3 regions of the Rheinheimera sp. ATLC3 genome follow, and region 1 is predicted to be linked to each of the others. Evidence: riboswitches for the same ligand, from Rfam matches in the RefSeq annotation. Region 1 holds a riboswitch; each other region holds the start of a gene.

Region 1 (7,108 bases):
CAGGATACCGGACACTGCTTTTTCTGAGCCTTTTGCAGCATCTCCAGCAAAGGTATGGCCCGGGTATTGAGGCTGATGTATTTTTTGCCATCAGAGCTGGCCTGCCCTTCTTCTTGCTGCTGCACTTTGGCTTTTTCTTGTTCAGCTATCTCTGCCAGGCCTTGCTGCAACTGTTGCAGCGCTGCTGGCACATCTTCGGCATACAGGGCTGAGGGCACTTTGTCGTCACGCCCCATCAAATTAAGCAGCTTTAAGGCGGCATCTTTGAAATAAATCAAATCGCCGCTGGCTTTGGATTTAAAGGTTACAATCATACTGTCTCCATTTGTTGGCATAGGCTTTAGCCTGTTTTACTGCTAGGCTGCACAATAACTTAAGCATAACGCTAAATGCATCTGTCATGGCCAAATATATACTTTCAATTGATCAGGGTACCACCTCCAGCCGCGCTATTCTTTACAATAAAGCACTACAGGTTATCGCCTGCCATCAGCAGGAACTGCCGCTTAACTACCCCAAGCCGGGCTGGGTAGAGCAAGACCCTGAACAAATCTGGCAGACGGTATACCACTGTATCATCGCCGTTTTGCATCAAGCCGGTATAAAAGCATCAGACGTTGCCGGTATTGGGATCACCAACCAACGCGAAACCACTGTGCTGTGGCACAGAGCAACCGGTAAAGTGCTGTACCCCGCCATTGTCTGGCAAGACAGACGCAGCAGCAAACAGTGCCAACAACTAAAAGATCAGGGCTTGGATACACTACTACAGCAAAAAACCGGTTTGCTGGCTGACCCTTATTTCTCTGCTACTAAGCTAGCCTGGCTGCTACAGCATGTCGCAGGGGCGAAGCAGCAAGCAAAAAACGGTGAGTTGTGTTTTGGGACTGTGGATAGTTACCTGCTGTGGCAGCTGACCGGCGGCAAAGTACATGCCACAGATGCCAGCAACGCCAGCCGCACGTTACTGTTTAATATTCACAGCCAGTGCTGGGATGATGAGCTGCTTGAGCTCTTTGATATTCCCGCAACGTTATTGCCAGAGGTAAAAGATAATGCCGGCCTGTTTGGCGTGACCGAAACCAAGCTGTTTGGTGCACCTGTCCCGGTGCTGAGTATGATTGGTGATCAGCAAGCCGCGCTACTTGGTCAGGCCTGTGTTAGTGCCGGTATGAGCAAAAGCACTTATGGCACCGGTTGCTTTGCCGTGGTAAATACCGGCGATAACATCATTAGCAGCCAGCATAAGTTATTAACGACTGTTGCCTGGCGGCTAAACGGCAACTGCACCTATGCGCTGGAAGGCAGCATTTTTATGGCTGGCGCCACTGTGCAATGGCTGCGCGATAAGCTGGGTGTTATCCAACAAGCCAGTGAGACAGAAACCCTGGCAGAGCAAAGCCATTATCAGCAAACTGAGCTGCTGATCCCCGCTTTCACCGGCCTTGGCACACCCTACTGGCATCCGGAGATCAAAGCCGCTTTGTTTGGCATGACCCGGGATACGGGCCGCGCTGAGCTTGCCGCGGCAGCGCTTTGCAGCGTGGCGTATCAAAGCCGCGATCTTCTTACTGCCATCGCCCAGGATGGTATAACAGTAAACAGCCTGCGCGTTGATGGTGGCATGACGGCCAACCGCTGGTATTTACAGGCTCTGTCTGATCTGACCCAGACTGATATTACCCGCTGCCACACGACCGATGCTACGGCGTTAGGTGCAGCCTTTTTAGCGGCGTTACAATTGGGGCACTTCAGCTGTTTGAATGAGATTGAGCAGATATGGCAAGCGGGCTGGCAATTTCAGCCTCAGCTATCAGCCAGTACAGCTGACAGTCTGTACCGGCGCTGGCAGCGCGCTGTAGTGGCGCTTACGGCGCTTGATCTGTCAGTCTGAAGCACGCTGTAGTAAGCTAAGGCGCAGTGAGCATTTCAAGGATAAAGTAAAGGAGTACTGCAGCATGCGCAGCATACTGATTGCCGTGATTGACCATCCAGGCCCCCAGACAGATACTGAGCTGTACCAACAGTTACTAAGCCTGGCTGACTGGCAAGTCGCAACAGATTGCCGGATCCAGGTTGAACAACTGCCCTGCGTGTTCAAACAAAGCCTGACAGCACTTGAACAGCTTATCACTAACTATAAACCGGCATATTTACTGCTGATTAATCAGTGCCGTTCAAAGGTTGATATCCAAGTTGAGAAAGTAGCACTGAATATTAATGACGCCAGCGAACCAGATAATAAGCAGCAGCAACCCAAAGACAGTCTGACTGCTCAGCACGGGCCGGCGGCCTATTTCAGTAACCTGCCGCTCAATGCTATTGTCGATGCACTGCAAAGCCACGCTTTACCTGCCCGGTTGTCATACAGCGCCGGTACCTTTGTCGCCAACCACCTGTTTTACGGTTTAATGCATTATATCAAGCACCAGAATACCAGCCTGCATGGCGGCCTGATACAGGTACCTTTGACACCGGTGCAAGCCAGCAAAATTCCCGGCACCGCCAGTCTGAGTACCAGCCTGGTGCTGGAGGCCATAAAACTGGCAATCAGTGTCAGCCTGGCCCACAGTGACAGCATGCTGCGCTCTACCGGCTAACAGGTATAACCAGTTAAATTTAAAAATAATTTCAATTCAGTCAAAATTAAGCTTGCATAAAAAATAGCCGTTAATTAGAATGCGCACGCTCGAAAGGCAAGTCATCCGAAAGGGTGTACACGCAAAGCTTCAGGTCTAAGGTTACCGCTGTTAAAAGGTATCTACGATAGCTGGGCTGCCGTCGCAAATGCGATGTGTATTCTGCTCTGTCAGGGTTACTCGACATGCTGCATGTCCTTTCGTGGTAAGCACTTCAGAAGACTGAAACTGCTTAATTGATGATTGTGAACTAACTCATTTTGGAGCAAGACTATGAAAGCCAAATTAATCACTTTAGCTACTGTTATCGCAGCCACTTCATTTATCAGCACTCCAGTTGCAGCTGACGATCAGCTGGCACAATCAATCTGTTCTTATGTTGCTGCTGACAGCAAAAACAACCTGCGTAAAACACTGTCTGATAACCGCTTACGCTTACGTAATGTATACGACGGCGTAGTTTGTGACGGTTTACCACTGATCCGCCACGCAATTAAATACAACGCTGCTGACACTGCAGGTTTTATCATCAGCCAGTTACCAGGTAGCCAGATTGCTGCTTCAGGCGATATCGAGTGGGCAACCAGCAATGGTTTCGGCTCATCACCAATTATCGCTGCTATCAAAGAGCGTAGCGCAAGCTAATTGGCAGATTAAATTCATAAAAATAAGGCGCCTGAAGGCGCCTTATTTTTTTGTCAGGTTATTTCCCCACTACGCCAAAACAATGCTGTTTAACGTGCTCAGCGATACCAACCCCGGCTTCTGACATTGTCAGGTATGTCTGGTCAGCACCGGCAGCAATGATGTCACGCGCTTCATCGTCGTGCATGCTGTGCGAGACAATAAAGCCTTTAAAACCAGCATTTCGCAGTTTTTTGGCTGCAATCATCTTGGCTTCGACATCATTCATACTGAGAATAACGGCTTCAACATCACCAAAGTGCAGATCCTGCCAGAACACCTGATCTTCAGCATCAGCGTAGAAAATATTCATACCTTTGCGCTGATGCTCCCGCACTTTTGCCGGATCTGAATCCATCGCAATGATTTTACGGTTGTTTTTCAGGTAATTATAAGCCGCACTGCCGGTACGCCCCATGCCCATAATTAGCACCTGCGCATCGCCAAGCGATACCGGCTGTTCATCCGGATGGTGGATATTACGCTCAAATTTCAGCAGCCAGTTACACAGTCTGTCGTACAGAGGGTGTGCCATCCGGTTCAACGGTGCAGAAATCACAAAAGAGATTGCCACTGTCAGTGCCAGCGGAATGAGCCACTCTGGTAGCACAACGCTGGCGACAATCAGGCCAAACTCACTGTAGTTTGTCAGGCTGATACTGGTTAAAAACGCGCTGCGGGCACGCAATTTAAACAGGATAAGCAGCAGAAAAAACAGCAGCGCTTTTAACGGTAACAACAGAGACATAACACCGGCAAATAACCAGGCATTGGCATCCGGTAAGCCATCTATACCAATCTGCAGGAAAAACCCGACCAGAAAAAACTCTTTAATACTCCAAAGTGACTTAGACAACTCACCCGCCCGCGGATGCTTAGCCAGCATGGCACCAAATACCAGCGCCCCAAGCTCAGAGCTCAAACCCACCAGCTCAAAGCCCTGACCACCAATCACCAGCGCCAACATCAATCCAAACAGGATCAGCAAGTCTTCGTGGCCACTGGCATCAAGCAGTTTATAAAGTAATGGCCGCAGCAGTGGCAGCGCAAATACCAGCAAGGCCCATGGTGACGGCGTAGTACCATTGGCAAGGCTCATCACCAGCAGCGCCAGCAAATCCTGCATGATAAGAATACCGATAGCGACACGGCCATGAAACGCCCGTATTTCGCGTTTACCCTCAAGCACTTTTGCTGCCAGCACTGTGCTGGAAAATGCCAGGGCGACTGCCAGCATCAGCGCCTGATACCAACTGACATCAAAAATAAACAGCACTGCCGGTAATGTCAGTACGATGGATAACACAAAATGCAAGGTACTGCCGCCCAGGACTTCAGGTTTGCCTAAGCTGCGTACATTAAGCTTTAAGCCTACGGTAAACAGCAGGAGTAAGACGCCAAGATGGGCAACGTGATGAATAATAGACGGGCCTTCGGGTGGCAGGTTAAGGTCGGATGCCGTTGCTGAAATGACAAAACCTGCCAGCAGGTAGCCAACTAATGGCGGCAAACCGACGGCACGCACCACCAACCCCAGAGAAAATGCGAACCCTATCCAGACAGCCTCAAGCATTCAATAGCCTCTTATTTATTATATTATTCAGCATACTAGCGTAACTTAATGGCACAGATATTAATGTGGATCATCAATATCTGTTCTCGCTGTCGGCATGTCATCCTTACGCCGGCTAAACAAACTGCCATTTGAACGATGCAGCCATTCATTATAGGTGCGGTGTACACCGCGGCGCAGCACTGAAGACGAGTTCTCCAGGATATCGATACCAACCAGCACAGCTACCACCAACAGCGATAATTTAATTGCCACCAGATCCTGACCTATACCGATACAAACGCCAACAGCAGCCAATACCCAGATAGTGGCAGCGGATGTCACCCCTAGCACCATACCATCGCGGGCCAGCATAACGCCGGCGCCAAGAAAGCCTACACCGGTAATTACCTGGCCAATAATGCGCGAAGGGTCTGTCATGTTGCTGTTAACAGACATAGATGCAGCGATAAATACGTAGGTACCCATAACAATCAGAATAGAGGTGCGGATACCGGCAGGCTTACCCCGCAGTTGGCGCTCCAGCCCGATGATAAAGCCACAAACCAGCGCCGTTCCCAACTCATGCCAGGAGAAAGGTTTTACATCCAGTATCATTTGCCAATCCAGCATAGGCTTTCCTTATCAGCGCACAGGCTTTTGTGATTTAGCTGCCTGCCATTCAGCCTGCGTTATCGGATACGTTTCGCCCTCAACGGGGCCTTGCAACGCAGCAACCTGCTTTCTTTTAGCAACCTTATGTAATATAGCGGCATTTTCTTCATCTGTGCGTTTGTTCCAGTCAACTATTTCTGTAATGTGACGCAAACAACCCACACAATATTTATCATTATTCAACCGGCAAGATGCCACACAAGGTGATTCTATCACTTGCTCCCCTCCAGAATTTATCGGCTTTTGCCAGAGTTCTGACGCAAGCTCACAGCCAACGGCTTAACACAGGCCCGAGTTTATGTCACTCTGAGGCGGTAGCAAACTAACAATCATAACAAAACAGCATAAAAATACGGGAACCTTCAAATGAAATCACTTTCCTCCACGCTATGGACGCCATCAGTGCTGGCGCTGGCTATCAGCAGTTTCTTTTTGCAGGCAGAAACAGCAACAGATAAAGAACAGACCTGGGATGTAAACGCCCCTCAGGGACAGTTTGAGACAGTTGATATTAAGGTGTCTAAAGGCAGCTGGATGAATATCGCATTGAGTCCAGATGGCAAAACACTGGCGTTTGATTTACTGGGCGACATTTACACCATGCCCGTTACGGGCGGAACAGCAACACTACTGACAAAAGATATCGGCTGGCAGATGCAACCGGCATTTAGCCCGGATGGCCAGTACATCGCCTACACCAGCGATGAAGGCGGCGGTGATAATATCTGGATTATGCGCGCTGATGGCAGTGAACCGCGTGCAGTTACCAATGAAACCTTTCGTTTATTAAACAGCCCGGCGTGGAGCCCCGACGGTGAGTTTATCGTCGCCCGCAAACATTTTACCGCCAGCAGATCATTAGGTGCCGGTGAAATCTGGCAATACCATAAAACCGGCGGCAACGGCATCATGCTGACCGCTAGGGAAAATGACCAGAAAGATTTAGGCGAACCGGCATTCTCACCCGACGGTAAGTACATTTATTTTTCTCAGGATGACACGCCCGGTAAAACCTTTCATTACAGCAAAGACTCAGAAAGCGGTATCTATAAGATAAAACGTTTTGAACGTGAAACCGGTAAGTGGGAAACGATACTTGATGGCGCAGGTGGCGCTATCCGGCCAACACCATCACCCGACGGTAAATACCTGGCCTATATCCGCCGGGTAGATTTTCAAAGCACACTGTTTTTATATGATTTAACCAGCGGTGAACATATTAAACTTTACGACGGTCTGGACCGTGACATGCAGGAAACCTGGGCCATTCACGGTGTATACCCGACGCTGAGCTGGACACCGGACAACAAAGCGCTGTTATTTTGGGCCGGTGGAGAAATAAAACAACTCACTGTCGCGGATAAGACACTGGCAACCATCCCCTTTGTGGTAGAAAACAGCAAACAGATACAAACTGCGGTGCAGGTTAAGCAGAATATCGATAACGATCAGGTTAAAACAAAAATGCTGCGCTTTGTGCAAGTGTCTCCTGATGGAAAACAAGCGGTATTCACCGCTTTGGGGCATTTATACATTACCGATGTTGATGAGCCCAACC
Region 2 (7,108 bases), 1.3 Mb from region 1:
GCTTTGGCATCATGATGGGGCTGGCTGTTCGTATGCTGTTCGAAGTGCTGATGATGGCGGGCATGATGCTATCAATGCAAATGGGCTTGTCGATGGCGACGATGATGGACCCGGCCACCGGTGACTCTGCACCGCTGCTTGGCCATTTATTCTGGATCATGGGCGCTTTGTTGTTTTTTGCGCTGGGCGGCCATTTGCTGGTAATGGCTGCGCTGGTCGACAGCTTTACGCTGTGGCCGGTAGGCAGTGGCCTGTATCAGTTAAACATCACAGTATTGTTGCAAATGTTCGGCTGGATGTTTGGTGCCGCCTTGCTGGTTGCACTGCCTGGTATTATTTCCATGTTACTGGTCAACCTGACATTTGGCATCGCCACCCGCTCTGCCCCCTCGCTGAACATTTTCGTACTGGGCTTTCCGATGAATATGGTGCTCGGCTTTGTTTGTGTGTACCTGACTGTGGTGCAAACCGGCCAGCGTTTCTCCGGCATGATAAACGACATGCTGAATAACCTTTACCTGTTGATGAGATAAGCGATGGCAGAGCAAAGCAGTTCTCAGGAAAAAACCGAACAACCCACGGCGAAACGGTTAGAGAAAGGCCACAAAGAAGGCCAGATTGCCCGCTCAAAAGAGCTGAATACCGCCGTACTGCTGATTTTAGGCATTGCCGGTTTGTTATGGTTTGCCCAGCTGTTTCTGACGTTGTTTATGCAATTGATGCAGCGCAGCCTGCAACTGAATAAAGCCATGCTGGCAGACGAGAAGCTGATGCCGGTTGCTGTAGGGCAGGCGTTCGGCGATATGCTCGGTACGCTGTTGCCTTTTCTGTTTTTACTCTTTATCGCTATGGTGATTACCGGCGTGTTACCGGGCGGTTTTATCTACTCTGCCAAATTATTCAGCCCGCGGTTTCAGCAGCTTAACCCGTTAAAAGGCCTGGCACGGATGTTTAGCCTGAATGCACTGGTAGAGCTGGGTAAATCCATCCTGAAAATTACGTTACTGGCCGGCTGTCTTTACTTGTTCTTAAGCCAGCTGTGGCAGCGCTTGCTGATGTTGCAGCGGCTGGACCTGAATGTTGCGTTGCAGGAAGGCATGGGGCTGCTGGCACTGTGCCTTATGCTCACCGCCTGTGCCTTGTTATTGATTGCGGCCATTGATGTGCCTTATCAGGCGCACAAAATTGCCAAAGAACTGAAAATGACCAAACAGGAAGTGAAAGAAGAACGTAAGTCCGCTGATGGCAGCCCTGAGATAAAAAGCCGTATCCGCCAAATCCAGTTTCAGATGGCAAACCGCCGCATTGAAGAGCGGGTACCAAAAGCTGACGTGATCGTGATGAACCCGACGCATTATGCGGTGGCAATCCGGTACAGCGAAAAAGATGCCCGGGCCCCATACGTGGTGGCCAAAGGTATTGATGAAATAGCGTTGCGTATTAAAGGCGTGGCGCAGCGTCATCAGATAGAAGTGCTGGAAGTGCCCGTGCTGGCCCGGGCCATTTATTACTCGACCCGTGTCGATCAGGAAGTACCAAAAGGCTTATACACCGCCATTGCCTATGTGCTGACCTATGTTATGCAGCTAAAAGCCTACAAGCATGGCCGCGGTCAGCAGCCGGCGCCCTTACCGGCGCTTGAGATCCCGAAATCTTTGTTAGATAAAGCTAAAGTCCGAGGTAGTTAAACAGTGAACTGGCGCATACTGACCCAACCTTACACCGCTATTCCGGTATTGCTGCTGGCCATTCTGGCCATGGTAGTGCTACCGCTGCCAGCCTGGATGCTGGATGCGCTGTTTACTTTTAATATCGTGCTGTCGGTCATCGTGCTGCTGGTCGCGGTATCCAGTAAAAAACCGCTCGATTTCTCGGTATTCCCCACCGTGCTGCTGGTCGCGACACTGATGCGGCTGACACTGAATATTGCCTCAACCCGGGTGGTGTTACTGCACGGCCATGAAGGCTCTGACGTTGCCGGCCGTGTCATTCAGGCGTTCGGTGAGGTGGTTATCGGCGGCAATTACGTCGTGGGTATGGTGGTGTTTGTTATTCTGATGGTGATAAACTTTGTAGTGATTACCAAAGGTGGCGAGCGGATTTCAGAAGTTGCTGCCCGTTTTACCCTGGATGCGTTGCCCGGCAAACAAATGGCAATAGATGCCGACTTAAACGCCGGTTTGATTGGGCCGGAGCAGGCAAAAGATCGCCGGTCAGAAGTAGCAAGAGAGGCCGATTTTTACGGCTCAATGGACGGTGCGTCCAAGTTTGTCCGTGGCGATGCTATTGCCGGTCTGATCATTCTGGTGATCAACCTGCTGGGTGGTATCAGCATCGGCGTGTTCCAGCATGGCCTGAGTATGGGGGAAGCCTTTCAACGCTTCGCTCTGCTGACGATAGGTGATGGCTTAGTCGCGCAAATCCCGTCATTACTGCTGGCGGTTGCGGCGGCCATTATTGTTACCCGGATGAACGATGAAGGCGAAATGTCTGATGAGGTCGGTAGACAGCTGTTGGCCTCACCACGGGTGTTGCTGACTACCGGCGGCATTATGCTGATTCTCGGTGCCGTGCCCGGCATGCCGGCCATGGCTTTTATCGGTTTTGGTCTGCCACTGATTTATGTCGCCTGGCGCTTACAGCAAAGCGTGGATAAAGGCGAACTTATTCAGGCGGAACGACTGACTGAAACCATCGCGCAAGCGCCAAAAACACTGGGCTGGGATGATATTCCCCATGTGGATCGGCTGTCGATTGAATTGGGGTTCCGGCTGGTTTACCTGGCAGACAAAGAAAAAGGCGAAGAACTGGTGCAAACGCTGCGCGGTATTCGTAAAACGCTATCAGAGCAAAGCGGCTTTTTACTGCCAGAGGTAAGGGTGCGCGATAATCTGCAGCTAAACCCGCAGGAATACCGTATCAAACTCGCCGGCGTGCCGGTAGCGTCGGGGCGGCTGAACCCGCAGCAATTACTGGCGCTGAATACCGGTGAAATCTACGGCCAGCTGGACGGTGAAATTACCCGAGACCCGGCCTATGGTCTGGAGGCGGTGTGGATAGATACCAACAGCCGCGCTAAAGCGCTGAACCTGGGCTATTCGGTTGTTGATCTCGCCACAGTGATTGCGACCCATGCCGGTAAGCTGATTAAAGAGCATTTGTCTGAGCTGTTTGTCTATGAAGATGTAAAACAGCTGAATAAACGGCTGGCGAATGTGGCGCCGGTGCTGGCCGAAGCGCTGGATAAAGCGCTGAGTGCCACGGTGCAGCTGAAAGTGTATCGCTTGCTACTGCGTGAGCAGGTTAGCCTTGGCGACATTTTAACCATTGGCAGCACCCTGCTCGATAGCAGCGAAGTGACGAAAGACCCGTTGCTGTTAACCTCAGACGTACGCTGTGCGTTGCAGCGGGCGTTGGTGCGGCAAATCAGTGGCGACAAAGATGAACTGGCCGCCTTTACGCTGGATGAAAAGCTGGAGCAAACGCTGCAAAGCGCGCTGAATCAGGCGATGCAGGCTGGCAAAGTCACACTGGACAGCTTCCCGGTGGCCCCCAACCTGCTGAGCCAATTCCAGCGCAATATGCCGCTGATTTGCAGTCAGATGCAGCAGCAGGGCCATACCCCGGCGCTGGTGGTGATCCCACAGCTGAGGCCATTACTGGCGCGCTATGCCCGTACTTTTACCCAGAACTCGCTGGCGGTGTTGTCGTATAACGAAATTCCGGAGAATCTGCGGGTAAATGTTATCGGCGCGCTGGGCTAGCACGCAGGCTGTCATCATAGCGCCATAATATGCAGAGACAATACAAGCTGGCTTGCTGTGTTCGTTTAAATAGTTTTGCAGTTTTTCTCACTGTTTAGTCAGTTTATAAGCACAACAGGTCAGAGCAGTGTTGGAATTATGTTAGTGGTTGGCGAAAAAATATGCAGTTGCAAATATGTGATTTTAAACGTCATATTAGATATTGTTAAAAAACACTCTTGCTAAGCCAACGTAATTTCGATATCGTTTGTGTTATTCAGTTTCAGTTCATAAATCTGGTCGGATTTGTGAGCTTGTTAAGACAATTAAAAGGCAAACTGCACCGAAAGGGCAGGACGCAAAGCTTCCGGTCTACGGCGTGTTAAAACGCTACGACAGCGGGGCCGCATTAGCTTAGCGCCATTCACTGGTGTTAGCCGTTTCACTATGGCTAAAGCATCAGTGTCCTGTGCTGTTCTATGCCGTTTGCTTTTTATTTTGCTGCGCCAGGCTGATTTGCCCGGCGTGAGGGTAATGACAAAATAAAAGGTGTATAAGGTGTCTGTATTGTCTTTCAGTTTGTGGTTAAGCGCCAGCCTGCCAGGGGCACTGGCGACGGCAGCACTGCTGACGCAACCGGCAGAGCAGGCCAAATGGCAGCTTAACAGCGATCCTTTTTATTGCCAGTTACAACAACAGGTCAGGGGTTTAGGGCAGGTCAGTTTCGCGCTGGAGCCTGGTCAGCCACTGCGGCTTAATCTGGCGCTGGCTCAGCCTCATTCAGAATTGCAGCAGGTCAGCGTGATGGCCCGTCCTGCCGACTGGCAAACCACACAAGCCGTTGCGGCAGAGCAGTACGTTGCCGAGTTATATCAGGACAGCGAAGTCAGTTTTCTGCAAGCGGCTTTGCCGCTGCTGCATCAGCTGCAGCAAGGCGCCTGGTTACAGTTTGATTTGGGTGATGCACAGCAGCAGTTAGTGCTGACCAGTGTGCGTGCCGCTGATGCAGTGGACAAGTTTCAGGGCTGTGTTGCGCAAATGTCACCATTGTCCTGGCAGCAGGCCCGCGACACCGAAATCTATTTTGCCTCCGGTAAACGTCAGGTTGACCGCCAGCAATTACCCAGCTTACAGAAGCTGGCGCGCTATCTACAGCTGGATAACAGCATCAAAAAAATCCTGATCGATGGCCACACTGATGATGTCGGTACCCCTTTAGCGAACCGTGTGTTGTCGCAGGAGCGTGCCGATGAAGTGGCGTCCAGACTGATCGAGCTGGGGGTAAAAGCCAGCATGCTGGAGATCAGAGCCCACGGTAACCGCTATCCGCTGTTGCCGGCGCAGGGCAAAGCCGAACAATCTAACCGCCGGGTGTCTATCCGGTTAATCCGAACCACTTCCTGAGCAGGATCTGACGCCCGATGAAATCACCTTATGTGTTATGGATAGAGCAGCAAGCGCCCTGTAATGAGGTGCATCAGTGCATCTGCGCTGAAGGATACCAGTTGCTACATGCCGCTGATGTGACGCAGGTTGTCAGCCTGTGTCAGGATTACAAACCGGCACTGGTTTTTATCGACAGTGCTATGGCGCAAATGGCGTTACCGGATCTGGTTGCTCTGGTACACCGTAAGCTGCCGGGGGCGCAAATTATCAGCATGGTTGACTCAAACCAAAGTGCGCTGGCGTCTGAAACCTTACAAAGCGGCGCTATTGATTATTTACTTAAACCTTTTTTTGCGTCTCAGGTAAAAACCTCAGTGCGTAACGCCACTGCCATGAGCGCGGGGTTAAAAGATCTGGTGGCAGTGTCGCACGCCAGCCGGCAGATTTTGCAGTTGGCCAACCGCGCCGCGCAAACTGAAGCCAGCGTGCTGATCCTGGGGGAATCCGGTACCGGTAAAGAGCGGCTGGCGCGTTTTATTCATCAGGCATCAGACCGTGCAGACCAGCCTTTTGTCGCGGTAAATTGCGCTGCTATTCCGGAGCATATGCTGGAGGCTATGCTGTTTGGTCACAACAAAGGCGCTTTTACCGGCGCAGTGAATCAGCAAATCGGTAAGTTCGAAGCAGCCAATGGCGGCAGCATCTTACTGGATGAAATTTCTGAGTTGCCGCTGCCCTTGCAAGCGAAGTTACTGCGTGTGTTGCAGGAGCGAGAGGTAGAGCGTCTGGGCAGCAATAGCCGCATTAAGCTGGATATCCGTGTCATTGCCGCCAGCAATAAGAACCTGCGCAGTCAGGTAGAGCAAGGCTTGTTCCGCGAGGATTTATTTTACCGCCTGGACGTTTTGCCACTGAGCTGGCCGGCGCTGCGCGAAAGGCGGGATGATATTTTGCCACTGGCAGACTTTTTTATTACCAAATACGGCAACGGTAAGTACCGCTTAAGCCGGGACGCTGCCGACGTAATGCTGCAGTACAACTGGCCGGGCAATGTGCGCGAGCTGGAAAACGTGATGCAGCGGGCGCTGGTGATGGCCCGGGGTATCGAGCTGCAGGTTGCAGATCTGAATTTACCCCGTTGTCATCCGCAGGCAGCGGCCATTTGTGCCAGCCTGCTCAAGCAAAGCAAACAGAATGCTGAGTTTGATTACATTCTGGATTTGCTGCAGAAATTTAACGGCCACCGTACCCGTACCGCAGAAGCACTGGGTGTCAGTACCCGTGCACTACGTTACAAACTGGCTGCCATGCGTGAGCATGGTGTCGACATTGACGCATTAGCTTCTTAAGGATTTTATGATGATTTCACCAATAGACAGCCAGAGCCAGATGCTGGAAATGATGACCAGGTTACAACAAACTGCCAGCAGTGAGCGCATAGCGCCCGCCAGCAATAGCGTTGGTATCAGCGAAGACTTTTCTGCCGTGATCCGCAACATCAATCAACAGCAGAATATTGCCGCAGACATGATGACGGCGGTTGATACCGGCAGCAGTGACGATGTGATTGGCGCCATGGTAGCCAGCCAGAAGGCGGGTTTAAGCTTTTCGATGCTGCTGCAGGTGCGTAACAAGGTTATCAGCGGTATTGATGATGTAATGCGGATGTCACTGTAAGGACAAGGCAATGAAAGGCGAAGTGGTAAAGAAAATGCCTGCGGCAGCGATTGAAGGTAACTTCCGCGAGAAAGTGATTAATCTGTCCAGCCGGTTCAGCTGGTTACCCGGTGGTGACCGCAGTATGGCGTCAATTGCCTTGCTGGCGACACTGGTGGCTGCAACCATAGTGCTGATTTTATGGACCTCGGCGAAAAACTATGTGCCGCTGTATGGTAACCAGGAACACTATGATAAAGCCGGTATTCTGGAGATCCTTGATAAAGAGCAGGTCGCGTTCCGTATCGATACCGACACCGGCA
Region 3 (7,108 bases), 1.9 Mb from region 1:
TTCCAACGCAATTAATTGCGGATTCACGATTCTGTTATAACGCTCGCTAACAATTTCCGCAGGCAAAACTTGACCATCGGCTGGAAAAACATCGGTATCGCTGGTAACCATATCAATTAATGACAACAATGAATTGTCACAGGCAGCGACAGCTTGCTCCATATTTGCAATAAAAGCATCGTCGCTTTTTAGTAACTGTGTCAAACGGGGCACGGTTTTAGCTGAGTTTTTCTGAACTTTTTCCTTAATTTTCATCAATTCAGCGTGAATATTTTCTTGGTTCTCTATCAATCCCTGCTTCAGGCTTTCCTGGCTGCCGTCATAGAATTTTTTTAACAAAATTCCAGCTTCGTCAAATGCGGACATACAACGATCACGTGATGCGGAAGCATAAGTTAGTATATGTACCGAGTGATTTATCTTCAGCCTGGGTTTCTTGGGTTCTGACGCAACGGCCTGCTGTAGTCTTGTATTCGGTTGCGCTGGCGCAGCAACTTTACCTGAGCTACATGCAGACAATGAAAAGAGCACGATAGAAAACGCCAACAAGTATGAATACTTCAACACCACTTCTCCCCTTTACGCTTCAATAGCTCATCAGATAAAAACCGAAACCAATGATTTAAAATATCTTTTGTAAAGACTGGTTAGAGTTTTTTACCAAATTTCTCGGCAAATTCCCGCACTTTGTACATGTGAGCATTTTCAGCCAGATCTGTCAGTACCGATTTGTATTTACTGTTGCCCGAGCTCCCCAGTACCCGGCAACTCCAGGCATGGAAATCTGCAAATTTGCCATAACGGTGGCGCGGTATCTTGGCTTCCTGTTGTAAAATGCGGCTTAATTCGTCTAACAACGTTTCGTTCGTAAGATGCTGTTTATAAATTTGTTTTACCGCATAGAGTCGAAGGTCAGCATCGCTGCTACGCAACATATTCAATAGTTGGTTAGTTTGCCAATCAAGCTCCGGGGACATAGTTGATATATCATGGATCACTCTAGCTTGCTCTATCCGGGTAGCCATAGCGCTAAGATAGTCTTCAACATAATTTTGTAATTTTGGCGGGGTATTGCCTTGCAGCACCGTATCAAGCGTTGAACGGTAACGCTCCAAGCCTGAGTATGCCAATGCTTTTATCGCCCAAATCATTTCACCCATATCAGTGGTATTTTGATAGTTAGCTAACACTCTTTCATTAATCACATCATATACTGCCGTGCTATTGACCCATTCAGCTATCAGCTGTTTGTATACCGCGATACGCGCAGCAGTGTCGCCCTGCGCTAGCGAACTCAGGTACCCTTGTATCAACTCTTCAGGTAAATATTGTTCTGTCGTTAATCCAACAGGTTTTACTGTGGTTAGCGCTACCTTAGGGGTGTATTGCCGCTTTTTCTCAATCTGCTGAGGTGTCATACCACTGGTCATGGCGGCAAAAGCATTTTTATCATACTGATTTATACTTTTTAAGCGCAGTAACAAGCTATTCGCAATCGCATCGGCCGTCTTATATTCCAACTCCACATTATGGGTAGTCAGGCCATTAAATATATCTTTTAACGCCAATCCTGTGGTTATTTTGTGGCGGATCACAACATCCCCCAGGTAACTGGCTTCGTGTAATGAAATTATTGGCGCAACCAATTTTGGTGCAGGGAAAGGTGTTTCGTCGCCAACAAAACGGCGCGAGTAGTCAACAAATATATCCAAATCAACTACATTCATATCTCTGTCAGATGCCAAAAGATTATTTTCTTTTAATAAACTTACAAACCTCGTTTGTACAATTCTTTCCAGTTGTTGTTGAGTAATATAGTTTCCGGTGAATTTTTCTACAGATTGCGTTACGTCGGCTTCAAAATGTCTAACTGAGTATTTTATATCAATATCACTATGCGGATAGGTCGGCATTTTTTCCGGCGCTTTGCTTTGCGCGCATGAGGCTAGCAACAACAGACTTAAACAAGCCGACAAAATCGGTTTTAAATAACGAACCATATCTCTCTCCCTTTCGCAGAACGTAATGCTTTAATCTCATATCTGGCTGATATAAATAAGAAGCTCCGGAATCCCAAGCTTGGTATTTTTACAATTTTAGTGTCGTATTAACGTGCCATCTATGCCGGTTACGCCATGCGATAGATGGAAAGAAAGGCTTATAAGTAGACATAACCAGATAACGGTGAGATTACCGCCATGCGAGACATTAAAGAAATGCGGCTAAGCTAATGCAACCACTGCCATCATTCACTTTGAGTAAAAGTTTTTAGACCAGCGGCTTTGCGTCCTGCCCTTTCGGAACAGTTTGCCCCTCTTAAAAACCAGCAATCACAATTAAAATAAATGCTGACTTAACAATTGAAAAGTTATACAAAATTTAACATTTTAACAAGCTTTTTATTCGTGAGCGTTTCTATCGAGCTATGTTAATCTCCAATGTCTTTTATGTTTTAACTTTATAGCCGGTATGGAAAATCCAGCAGATCACACCGATACACAGTGCCATAAACAATAAAATCATCGCCAGGCTCAGGCCTACGTTAACATCGGCCACGCCATAAAAGCTCCAGCGAAAACCGCTAATTAAATACACCACCGGGTTAAACAGCGTGATTTGCTGCCATAGTGGCGGCAGCATGCTGATCGAGTAAAAACTGCCGCCTAAAAATGTCAGCGGTGTAATCACCATCAGCGGTACTATCTGCAGTTGCTCAAAGCTGTTTGCCAGCACACCGATAATAAAGCCGAATAAACTAAAACTAATGGCAGTTAACACCAAAAATGCCAGCATCCATATCGGATGTTCAATACTGAAGTCGACGAAAAATCTTGCTGTCAGCAGAATAATTAATCCAAGCAAAATAGCTTTGCTGGCAGCTGCCCCGACATAACCAAGGATAATTTCGATGGCTGAAACCGGCGCCGACAAAATCTCATAGATAGTGCCAGAGAATTTTGGCATATAAATGCCAAAAGAAGCATTAGAGGTGCTTTCCGTCAGTACGGTCAACATGATAAGGCCGGGTACAATAAAGGCACCATAGCTGATACCGTCAATAGCGACCATTCTCGAACCAATCGCTGAGCCAAACACGATAAAGTACAACGATGTAGACAATACCGGCGAGGCAATGCTCTGCATCAGAGTACGCCAGGTACGCGCCAGCTCGAACAGGTAAATAGCTTTGATAGCGTAAAAGTTCATGCTGCATCTCCGATCAGGCCAATAAAGATATCTTCCAGTGAGCTTTCCCGGGTATTCAAATCGCTGAACTCTACACCTAAGCTATTGAGCTGACGCAATAAGGTAGTAATGGTGGCCTGCTCTTGCTGTGCGTCATAGGTGTAGATGAGTTGCCTGTTGTCGGCAGACAGTTGCAACTGGTACGCTGCCAGCGCAGGCGGAATTTCAGGTAGCGGTTCAACCAACTGTAGGAGCAGTTGTTTTTTACCCAGCTTTTGCATCAGGCTGCTTTTGTCATCGACCAGCACCAGCTTACCGGCCCGGATGACGCCGATGCGATCAGCCATGTCTTCTGCTTCTTCAATGTAATGCGTGGTCAGAATAATAGTCACGCCACTGTCACGCAGCCGGCGGATCATTTGCCACATATCCCGGCGCAATTCAACATCGACACCCGCAGTGGGTTCGTCCAGAAACAGGATCTGCGGCTGATGCGCCAACGCCTTGGCAATTAACACCCGCCGTTTCATGCCACCAGACAACGCCATAATTTTGCTGTCTTTTTTATCCCACAGCGACAAGTCCTTTAGCAGTTGCTGTAAATAGGCGGGGTCGGCCGGTTTACCAAATAAGCCCCGGCTGAAACTAACTGTATCCCAGACGGTTTCAAAAATACTGACCGACAACTCCTGCGGTACCAGCCCGATCCGCTGTCGGGCCTGCCGGTATTGTTTAACAATATCCAGACCATCAACCAACACAGTGCCAGTGCCCGGATTGACAATACCGCAGATGATGCTGATTAACGTGGTTTTACCGGCACCGTTTGGCCCTAAAAGCGCAAAAATTTCGCCGCGCCGGATCTCTAACTGCACATTCTGCAGCGCCTGAAAACCTGACGGATAGGTTTTGCTTAAATGATTAACCTGAATAACAGACTGCACTTGACCTCCTGCATCGCTGAATTTGCGTAACCAGTGTAGCGCAAACCGACGTAAAAGCCGGTTGCTATATGAACGCCGCACACCCTAATACCTCAGGTTAACCTGAGGTCAAGCAGCTAATTTTGATTGATTGCAGACTGAATTTACCGACTAACCTACAAAAAAAAAGCATGAACAACCATTTTGGTGCGACGAATTTTTTTCATGCCAGCCAGCACAATTTTGCGCCAGAAAGTACCTAATTTACGACCAAATGCAATTACTGTGGTAATAAAACAAGAAACTAGCTATAAAAATATAAAAAAGTTGATCTGTTTCAATAACTTACGATACTCTTTTCTGTAAATTTCAAACGAAAATCGTACTTGTGAATATTGAGCAAGATCTACGGTTTCGGGAACTATGTTGATTGGAGCAGGGAAGTACTATGCCACACAACAGATTTGCCGGTGAGAACAGCCAGAGCATGTTGGTTGAGGGGGTTTATTATGGCTTTATTGTGGCGCTGTTATGGGGTGGCTGGTTAGCGATGTCATTTCATGGTATCGCTGCGGGAATGTCCGCCTGGGATATCGCTTTTATCCGTTACAGTACTTCGGGCTTACTGCTCAGCCCGCTGCTGGTTATACACAAACCTGCCGTGCGTGTTGGCTGGCAAAAGCGCCTGGTTTTGTCTGTGCTGGCCGGGCCGCTGCTGTTATGGTTTGCACTGGGTGGTTACCATTATTCTCCTCTGGTACACGGCGCCTTTATTCAGTTAGTCACGCTGATTGTGTGCAGTATTATATTATCGGTACTTATTTTAAAAGAATGGTTTAGCTGGCAATGGGGGCTGGGCGTGGGCATTTTAATAGCTGGCCTGATGCTGGTGGTCGAACCCCGCTCTGACACTTTGGCGCACCAAGTAAACTCAGATCTGATGTTTGCTACGTCGGGCGCCATGCTGGCCGTATTTATTTTACTGCTGCGGCTGTGGCGTATCAGTGCGCTGACAGCACTTATTCTGGTGTCGGTATACTCCGCACTGTTTTATATACCGCTTTATTTATTCTTTAAAGGCCCATGGGCCTTAATGATGCTGGACTCTACCCTATTATGGCAACAAGTACTGGTACAAGGTGTGTTGTCTGGTGTAGTTGCCATCTTTGCTTTTTCTAAAGCAGCTCAGTACCTGGGCACCCGTCGTGCAGCGATGTTTCCGGCGCTGTCACCCGCCATAGCGCTAGGCGTCGGTCTGCCGTTTAACAGCCAGCTGCCAGGCCTGACGCAATACCTGGGTGTCGCGATATCACTGTTGGGGTTTACTGTCGCCTTGCTCAATACACACAAAGTAAAACGGCAGACCGTCGACACAAACCTGCTTTCGTATAAAAACAATGACAGATGAGGGATATATGATGATACGCCAGATAGGAATTCGTAACCGTTTGCTAAGTGGGTTTGCTCTGACAACCTTGCTGGTATTGATACTGGGGCTGTTTTCACTAAACAGTATGTCTTCAATGCGGCAGGTCGCCGGCGTGATTGAGGGCAATGTCATTCCCAGCCTGAATACCCTGTCGAACCTTAACCTGAACATGATGCGGATACGGGTATTTACCCTGCGTTTACTGGCAGCAGAGGATGCCCGGGCAGAAACGGACACGCTGGCCCGGTTAGAGCAGGTTAAACAAGACGTTAACCGCTACCAGCATGAATATGAGCAACTGATAAGCTCAGACCAGGAACAGCAGATATATAATGCATTTTTGCGAGCCAAAGCCAATTACGAAGGCGGCCAGCAGCAGGTAGTCAACTTCCTGCTACAGTCCGACAAACCCAGCGCTTTGCTGCAACTGGACAGCCTGAACAGCTTCTCCAACGAAATGACCCAAGAGCTGGTTAGTCTGGCCGAACTTAATCAGAAAATATCCGCCGATATCAGCGGGCGATCTTTTTCTACCTACCAAAGTGGTAAAGTGTGGGTGGTCGCTGTAATTGTTATTGTCGCTGCAACGAGTATCGGCATTGCTATGCTGCTTACAACCAGTATTACTGTGCCTATATCTGAGGCCGTTGCGCTGGCTGAAACGGTTGCCGGTGGCGATCTGACCCGCACTGTCAGCGTAACGGGTGCCGATGAAGCTGCGCGTTTATCCTCGGCTTTACTTAAGATGCAGCAAAGCCTGCGCGATGCGCTGAGTCATATCGCTAACTCTTCAACCCAGCTGGCGTCTGCCGCAGAAGAGTTAAACTCAGTAACAGAAGATGCGTCACGGGGCATTCAGCGACAGAATGATGAAATTCAGCAAGCCGCCACCGCAATAACAGAAATGAGCTCTGCAGTAGATGAAGTTGCTCATACGGCTTCATCAACCTCAGAGGCCTCTGCAGAATCAGCCAGAGTGACCCATGAAGGCAGACGCCAGGTTGAGAATACCGTAAGCTCTATTCACCGCATGAATGAACAGATAGCCACCACATCAGAGCTGGTGCAAAACCTGGCCAGCCAATCACAGCAAATTGGTACTGTACTGGATGTGATTCGCGCCATCGCTGAACAAACCAACCTGTTGGCATTAAATGCTGCTATTGAAGCTGCCAGAGCCGGCGAAGCCGGCAGAGGTTTTGCTGTCGTCGCCGACGAAGTAAGAGCGCTGGCACATCGCACTCAACTTTCCACCCGGGAAATTGAGCAAATCATTACACAGATACGCACCGAGACAGGGAATGCCGTTGATGCGATGCACCAAAGCACTATGACAGCAGAGGAAGCCCTAAAAGTCTCGACAGCGGCAGGCCAGGCACTGGCGACGATAAGCGATCAGATTAACCGCATCAGCGATAGTAATTTGGTTGTAGCCAGTGCGGCAGAGCAACAAGCAAAAGTAGCACGCGATATAGACCGCAACATAGTCAATATCAGCGATTTAGCAACGCAATCAGCTGCCGGTGCCAACCAAACCAGCGCCTCAGCACACGAACTGTCCAGACTGGCA

What was found. A riboswitch is a leader RNA that binds a small molecule or an ion and turns the genes downstream of it on or off. The one in region 1 is predicted to bind cyclic di-GMP.
Region 2: linked by a shared signal. The riboswitch ahead of AC5SV9_RS12405 (OmpA family protein) and the one ahead of AC5SV9_RS18430 (DUF3718 domain-containing protein) in region 1 are both predicted to bind cyclic di-GMP.
Region 3: linked by a shared signal. The riboswitch ahead of AC5SV9_RS09600 (hypothetical protein) and the one ahead of AC5SV9_RS18430 (DUF3718 domain-containing protein) in region 1 are both predicted to bind cyclic di-GMP.

The regions. Positions count from the first base shown of each region.
Region 1 is NZ_CM182103.1:3,950,277-3,957,384, reverse strand. It holds gene AC5SV9_RS18445 (DUF1840 domain-containing protein) at 1-314, opposite strand, end outside; gene glpK (glycerol kinase GlpK) at 401-1,894, shown strand; gene AC5SV9_RS18435 (pyroglutamyl-peptidase I family protein) at 1,959-2,600, shown strand; cyclic di-GMP riboswitch class I at 2,686-2,783, shown strand; gene AC5SV9_RS18430 (DUF3718 domain-containing protein) at 2,913-3,284, shown strand; gene AC5SV9_RS18425 (cation:proton antiporter domain-containing protein) at 3,343-4,896, opposite strand; gene AC5SV9_RS18420 (MgtC/SapB family protein) at 4,957-5,508, opposite strand; gene AC5SV9_RS18415 (DUF1289 domain-containing protein) at 5,521-5,748, opposite strand; gene AC5SV9_RS18410 (amidohydrolase family protein) at 5,917-7,108, shown strand, end outside.
Region 2 is NZ_CM182103.1:2,662,776-2,669,883, forward strand. It holds gene fliR (flagellar biosynthetic protein FliR) at 1-533, shown strand, start outside; gene flhB (flagellar biosynthesis protein FlhB) at 537-1,688, shown strand; gene flhA (flagellar biosynthesis protein FlhA) at 1,692-3,764, shown strand; cyclic di-GMP riboswitch class I at 4,066-4,155, shown strand; gene AC5SV9_RS12405 (OmpA family protein) at 4,302-5,147, shown strand; gene AC5SV9_RS12410 (sigma-54-dependent transcriptional regulator) at 5,165-6,478, shown strand; gene fliE (flagellar hook-basal body complex protein FliE) at 6,486-6,806, shown strand; gene fliF (flagellar basal-body MS-ring/collar protein FliF) at 6,817-7,108, shown strand, end outside.
Region 3 is NZ_CM182103.1:2,074,697-2,081,804, forward strand. It holds gene AC5SV9_RS09595 (hypothetical protein) at 1-567, opposite strand, end outside; gene AC5SV9_RS09600 (hypothetical protein) at 648-2,000, opposite strand; cyclic di-GMP riboswitch class I at 2,229-2,322, opposite strand; gene AC5SV9_RS09605 (ABC transporter permease) at 2,446-3,207, opposite strand; gene AC5SV9_RS09610 (ABC transporter ATP-binding protein) at 3,204-4,130, opposite strand; gene AC5SV9_RS09615 (DMT family transporter) at 4,558-5,517, shown strand; gene AC5SV9_RS09620 (methyl-accepting chemotaxis protein) at 5,525-7,108, shown strand, end outside.